One region of the Micrococcus sp. 63XJN7_6_ISO-PGPR-S23-444 genome, then DNA from elsewhere that is predicted to be linked to it. Evidence: riboswitches for the same ligand, from Rfam matches in the RefSeq annotation. Region 1 holds a riboswitch; the other holds the start of a gene.
What was found. Region 1 has a riboswitch for S-adenosylmethionine ahead of AC3RJ9_RS09110 (flavin reductase family protein). Riboswitches for the same ligand answer to the same signal wherever they lie in the genome.
Positions count from the first base shown of each region.

Region 2: another riboswitch for S-adenosylmethionine. It lies ahead of AC3RJ9_RS02745 (bifunctional o-acetylhomoserine/o-acetylserine sulfhydrylase); the one in region 1 lies ahead of AC3RJ9_RS09110 (flavin reductase family protein).

Region 1 is NZ_CM176516.1:1,980,100-1,983,489, forward strand. Features, by position in the region: gene hisD (histidinol dehydrogenase) at 1-902, shown strand, start outside; gene AC3RJ9_RS09100 (RNA-binding S4 domain-containing protein) at 913-1,281, shown strand; gene AC3RJ9_RS09105 (hypothetical protein) at 1,329-1,943, opposite strand; SAM riboswitch class IV at 2,137-2,256, shown strand; gene AC3RJ9_RS09110 (flavin reductase family protein) at 2,330-2,854, shown strand; gene AC3RJ9_RS09115 (cold-shock protein) at 3,093-3,296, shown strand.
Region 2 is NZ_CM176516.1:598,352-601,741, reverse strand. Features, by position in the region: gene metX (homoserine O-acetyltransferase MetX) at 1-651, opposite strand, end outside; gene AC3RJ9_RS02745 (bifunctional o-acetylhomoserine/o-acetylserine sulfhydrylase) at 648-2,015, opposite strand; SAM riboswitch class IV at 2,146-2,261, opposite strand; gene AC3RJ9_RS02740 (VOC family protein) at 2,439-3,074, shown strand; gene AC3RJ9_RS02735 (CPBP family intramembrane glutamic endopeptidase) at 3,093-3,390, opposite strand, start outside.

The DNA of each region.
Region 1 (3,390 bases):
CCTCGGTGGTGATGAACGTGGTGCCCGCGCAGGCGGCCGGCGTGGGGAGCCTCGCGGTGACCTCGCCCCCGCAGCGGGACCACGGCGGCCTGCCCCACCCCACCGTGCTCGCCGCGTGCGCGCTGCTGGGCGTGGACGAGGTCTACGCGGCCGGCGGCGCCCAGGCCGTGGCCATGCTGGCGCACGGCGTCCAGGACGACGACGGCGGGTGGCTCTGCGCGCCCGTCGACCTGGTGACGGGGCCCGGCAACGTGTACGTGGCCGCCGCGAAGCGCGCCCTGCAGGGCGTGATCGGCGTGGACGCCGAGGCCGGGCCGAGCGAGATCGCCGTGATCGCGGACGGCACCGCCCGCGCCGACTGGGTGGCCGCGGACCTGATCAGCCAGTCCGAGCACGACCCGCTAGCCGCCTCCGTGCTCATCACGGACTCCGAGGACCTGCTCCGGGACGTGCTGGCGGCGATCGAGGCGCAGGTGCCCGGGGCGTTCCACGAGGATCAGATCCGCGAGGCCCTCACCGGCCCCCAGTCCGGCGTGCTGCTGGTGCGGGACATGGACCAGGCCGTGGAGGTCTCCGACCGCTACGCCACCGAGCACCTCGAGATCCAGACGCGCGACCCCGAGGCCCTCGTGGGGCGCATCCGCAACGCTGGCGCCGTGTTCGTGGGCCCGTACGCCCCCGTGCCGCTGGGCGACTACTCGGCCGGGTCCAACCATGTGCTCCCCACCTCGGGGACGGCCCGGCACTCCTCCGGTCTGAACACCGTGACGTTCCTGCGCCTGCAGCAGCGCATCCGCTACACGGAGACCGGGCTCGAGGAGGTCGCGGACGGGATCGGCGTGCTGGCCGAGGACGAGCGCCTGCCCGCGCACGGCGCCGCGATCCGCGCCCGCTTCGCGTGAGGGGGCGGGCGTGAGCGGCGTCCGCATCGACGCGTGGCTGTGGGCCGTGCGGCTGTACAAGACCCGGTCCGCGGCCACTGCGGCCGTGCGCGCAGGCCACGTGCGCATCGACGGCGAGCCCGTGAAGGCGGCGACGCCCGTCGTCGTCGGGAACCGGGTGCGGGTGCGCCAGGACGGAGGCGAGCGGATCCTCGAGGTCACGGGGCTGATCGCCAAGCGGGTGGGCGCCCCCGTGGCCCGGCAGCAGTACGTGGACCACTCCCCGCCGCCCGTGCCGCGTGAGCTGCTCGCGGTGCCGTACCGCGAGCGGGGCGCGGGCCGGCCCACCAAGCGGGACCGCCGGCAGCTGGACGCGCTGCGCGGCCGCGACCGACGCTGAGCGTCTCAGTCCTCCCCGCGCCGTCATCCGCCGTCGTGATGGCGGCCTCATGCGGAGGGTGCGGTCAGCACCATCCGGAACGGCTTGTCATTGTCCACCGTGACGGTGAACGTCATCGGCCCCGCCTCATCCACGGGGGGAGTCGCCGCCGACCAGCCGCCGCACAGCGCCTCCGATCCGGCCATCCAGGTCTTCGTTCCCCCGCCACCCCGTGAGGTCAGGATCTCCGTCTCACCGGTGGCATCCGAAGGACACAACACGATGACCCGAAGGACCGCACCCTGTTGAGCGTCCACGGTGATCTGCTGTGTGCCCGTCCCGACCGCCTCCTCCAGGACGGACTCCTTCTCCGGGTCGAGATGGTCCGCATCCGGATGCCGGCGCGTGTACTCGACCAACGTCATCCCGTCCTCCTCGAACAGCGCGGCGGGGAGTGCTTCTTCACCGGCGGGCGACGACGCGGACGAACCGGTGGCGGAGGCCGACCCGGTTGCCGAGGGGGCCGCTGACGTCGGGGTGACGGAGGACGCCGCAGCGGTGGAAGCATTCGCGGTGGAGGAGACGCTGCCCTGGGAAGCGGAGCATCCCGAAATGGCGGTACCGAGGAGAGCCGCGACGACCACGGCGGTCGACAATGCCGCGAGCTTCTTCTCGATGTCCATCCGCATGATCCGGTCCCTCTCGGAGAACCGACTGCGGGGCCGGAGGCCGCGGTCTCGAGCTCCCCCCTCTCGAGTGGCTTGATCCTGGCCGGCGATGCGCGGTGTGTCAAGCATCACATCGGGCAGCTCGGATGACGCCGCGCGACTGCCGCGCTTTGACCACCCCACGGACCCCTCCGTAGGCTGGCCCCAGAATCACGAGTTCCCGTCATTCACGGCCCTGGCCGGCGGGACGGCAACCCTCTCACGCAGTAGTGGGGTGCTCCAGGTGATGATTCGGCCCCTCGGACACCCCGGCGGGCAAGTACCGCGCCTCCGCGGATCCGGGCGATCCGCGTTCCCGCCGTCTGCGGAGCCGCGTCAGTCATCGGAAGAGGACGCGCGCCATGACCCTGACCCACGAACCCCACACCGCCGCGTGGGACACCGACCTGTCCCTCGGCAACCTCCGTTCCGGCCTCTCGGCCTTCCCCACCGGGGTCGTCGCGCTGGCAGGCCTCGCCGACGGCGTCCCCGAGGTGATGGTCTCCTCCTCCTTCGGCGTGGGCATCTCCTGGGAGCCGGCCCTCGTGTCCTTCTCCGCGCAGAACAGCTCCCGCACCTGGCCGCGCCTGCGCCGGGCCGGGGCGATCGGCGTCTCCCTGCTCGCGGCGGACCAGACGCCGCTGTGCCGCCAGCTGGCCTCCCGCGAGGGCGACCGCTTCGCCGGTCTCGACGTGCACCGCAGCCCGCACGACGCCCTGCTGATCGGGGGCTCCTCGCTCTGGCTCGAGACGCGGGTGCACGCCGAGGTCCCGGCGGGCGACCACACGGTGGTGCTGCTGGAGGTGACGGCCTTGGCGGATCACACGGACGCCGCTCCCCCGGCCGCCCTGCACCGCAATCTCTTCCACGGCCTGCGCGCGCTCTGAGCGAACTCCAGGTGAACAATCGGGCCCCTGGTTCCCGGTCGGCGAGATCCGTGCAATGATGGAGCCTGAAGTTGATCAAGCTGTATCCCGCCATCTTCACTGCTCGTCAGCCCGGCATCGCCGGCGTCGATGAGTGTTGGGCAAGCGGTTCAGTCTCGCCGCTTCACCCGCGTCCCACATCCGGGCCGCGGTCCAACACCGCCACCGCACCGCGGGGGCACATCGAAAGGACACCATCATGGCTGTCGGTACTGTCAAGTGGTTCAACGCTGAGAAGGGCTACGGCTTCATCGCCCCCGAGGACAACTCCGCGGACGTGTTCGTGCACTTCTCCGCCATCCAGGGCGGGGGCTTCAAGGAGCTCCAGGAGAACGACCGCGTCGAGTTCGAGACCCAGGACGGCCCCAAGGGCCTCCAGGCCGCCAACGTGACGAAGCTCTGATCTTCGCCTGACGCACGGCTTCCGACGCCCCCGGTCCGCACGGACCGGGGGCGTCGTCGTGTGTCAGGCGTCCACGCCCCGCCGCGCACTGCGC
Region 2 (3,390 bases), 1.0 Mb from region 1:
GGGGCCGGGGCCGGGGTAGTAGTCGCCGCCCTGGAAGTCCGGGTCGAGGCGGATGGCCGCGGTCTGCGCCTGGCCCCACGCGATCTGGTCGGCGGAGGAGGCCGCGGTGGCGGCCAGCACGCCCACCCCGGCGACGCGCGCGGGGTGGGTCGCGGCCCACTCGAGGGCGCGGGCCCCGCCCATCGATCCGCCGATCACGGCACGCCAGGCGCCGATCCCGAGGTGGTCGGCCAGGCGCCGCTCGGCCTCGACCGCGTCCCGCAGCGTGAGGAACGGGAACCGGGAGCCCCAGGGCCGCCCGTCGGGGGCCGGCGTCGAGGGCCCGGTGGAGCCGTGGCAGCCGCCGATCATGGCGGGGGCGACCACGAACCACCGGTCCGTGTCCACGGCGCGGCCCGGGCCGACGAGGGCGTCCCACCAGCCCGGCGTCGGGTCCTCCTCGTGCGCGGCCACGTGCGCGTCGCCGGTGAGGGCGTGCAGCACGAGCACGGCGTTGGAGCCGTCGGCGGCGAGGGTGCCCCAGGTCTCGTAGGTCAGCTCGACGTCGGGCAGCAGCCCGCCGGTCTCGGTGCGCAGCTCGCCGACCCGCAGACGGTGGCGGCCGCCGCGGGGCAGCGCGGTGCGCGACGGACGCGTGGCAACGGCGGTCATGCCCGCTCCCCCGCGTCGTCGTCGCCGCGGCGAGCGGCGGCCGCGAAGCCGCGCTCGAGGTCGGCGAGGATGTCCTCGATGTCCTCCACGCCGAGCGAGAGCCGCACCAGGCCGGGGGTGACGCCGGCGGCGCGCTGCTCGTCGTCGGTGAGCTGGGAGTGGGTGGTCGAGGCCGGGTGCACCACGAGCGAGCGGACGTCGCCGATGTTGGCCACGTGGTGGTGCAGGGTGAGCCCGTCCACGAACGCGGCCCCGGCCTCGCGGCCGCCCGCGATCTCGAAGGAGACGAACGCGCCCGCGCCCTTCGGCAGGTAGCGCTGGGCGCGCTCGTGCCACGGGCTGGACTCCAGGCCGGCGTAGACCACGTGCTCGACGTCGTCGCGACCCTCCAGCCAGCCCGCCACCGCGGCCGCGTTGGCCACCTGCCGCTCCATGCGCAGGGACAGGGTCTCCAGGCCGAGGTTCACCAGGAAGGCGTTGAACGGGGAGATGGCCGAGCCGTAGTCGCGCAGCAGCTGCACGCGCGCCTTCAGGATGAAGGCCAGGTTGGCGCCGAGCGGCGAGCCCACCCCGAGGTCCCGCGCGTAGACGAGGCCGTGGTAGGACTCGTCCGGCTCGTTGAAGCCGGGGAAGCGCTCGGCGTGCTGCGCGTAGTCGAACGTGCCGGCGTCGACGATCACGCCCGCGATGGCCGCGGCGTGCCCGCCGAGGTACTTCGTGGCGGAGTGGGTGACGACGTCGGCGCCGTGCTCGATCGGCCGCAGCAGGTACGGGGTGGCCAGCGTGTTGTCCACGATCAGCGGCACGCCGGCCTCGTGGGCGGCGTCGGCGACGGCGCGCACGTCCAGGACGTCGCCGCGCGGGTTGCCGAGGGTCTCGCCGAAGAACGCCTTGGTGTTCGGCCGGACGGCGGCGCGCCAGGACTCGAGGTCGTCCGGGTCGGCCACGAACGTCGTCTCGACGCCGACCTTGGCGAGGGTGTGCTTGAACAGGTTCTGCGTGCCGCCGTAGAGGCTGGCCGAGGCGACCACGTGGTCGCCGGCGCCGGCGAGGTTGAGGATCGCGAACGTCGTCGCCGCCTGACCGGAGGCCAGCAGCAGCGCGCCCACACCGCCCTCGAGCGCGGCGATCTTCTCCTCCACCGGGCCCTGCGTCGGGTTGCCGATGCGGGTGTAGAGCGGGTCGAGGTCCTTGAGCGCGAACCGGTCCGCGGCCACCTGGGCGGACGGGAAGTCGTACGAGGTGGTCTGGAAGATCGGCAGGGCGGTCGCACCGAAGGCGTGCTGGCCGACGGCGACGCCCGCGTGGACCTGCGCGGTGGAGAAGCCCCAGGCGTCGGGGGTCGGGGTGGGCTGGTCGGTCATGGCGGACCCTCCTGAAGGGTTCAGGGGCCGGACCCGGCCGCCCCGCCCGCCGGCCGACGTGCCGATCCGGGGACCGGCGTCGTCGGGGTGCCGGAGATGACCCGGCGCCGTCGAGAGGGGCCGTGGGATCGGCCCGCGCTTGCCGGCGTCCGTTGTGGGGCCGGCCTGGTCGTCACCCGGGGCACCCCACCGCGGAAGGAGGGTTGCCGGTCAGCATGCCGGGGCCTGTTGCTGACTCTCGTGACCGTGCCTCCGAGTGTAGCCCGCCGCCCCGCCACGATTTCGTCACGCGTGTCACCCGCGGATACGCTCTCCGCACGGGGCGCCCGACCCGTCAAGGGCTCGACGCCCCGCGACTCGCACCAGGTCAACCCCCGGGGCAGCCCGGGAACGGAGAGGAACAGCGCAGTGCACACCTGTCGCATGGACCACGTGTCCTACGCCGCCGGCCCCGAGGGCCTGGACGCCACGGTCGCCCGCATCGCCGAGACGCTGGGCATCGAGCGGATCAAGGGCGGTGTCCACCCCCGCTTCGGCACGCAGAACGCCCTGTTCCCCATGGCGGGCAGGCAGTATCTGGAGGTCGTCGAGGCCCTGGACCACCCGGCCTCCCTCAGCGCGCCGTTCGGCCAGCTCGTGCGCGCCCGCACCGAGCAGGGCGGCGGCTGGATGAGCTGGGCGGTGGCCACCACGGACATCGGCCGGTTCGAGCGCCGCCTCGGCCGTGAGGCCGTCCCCGGCAACCGTCGCTTCCCGGACGGCCGGGAGCTGTCCTGGCGGCAGATCGGCGTCAAGGGAACCCTCGCGGACCCGCAGCTGCCGTTCATCCTGCGCTGGGCCGACGGTCAGGAGGACATGCACCCCTCGCAGGCGGCCGAGCCGCAGGCCACCATCGAGCGCCTGAACATCGCCGGCTCCCCCGAGCGCCTCGCCGAGTGGCTCGGCGACGACGAGGACGGCCAGGTCCAGGACGTGAACATCGAGTACGTCGCGCCCTCCGGCACCCCGGGCATCGTCTCGGTCACCTTCCGCACCCCGAAGGGCGAGGTCACGCTCTGAGCGCGGGGGCGGGGCCGCTCAGCCGAGCAGCCCCGCCCGCGCCAGCAGCGGGTAGCCGACGAACCCGACGGCGTCCAGCAGCGTGTGCGCGATGACCAGCGGCATCACCCGGCGCACCCGCAGGAACACGAGCGCGAACACCACGCCCATCAGGGCGTTGCCCACGCCCGGCCCGATCCCCTGGTACAGGTGGTACGCCCCGCGCAGCAGCGCGAGGGCGAGCACGACGACCGCCACGCGGGTCGGCAGGTACAGCCCTTCGGCGCTCACCCACGACGACGGCACGGCCGGCGCCGGATCGTGCGCCAGGCCCGCG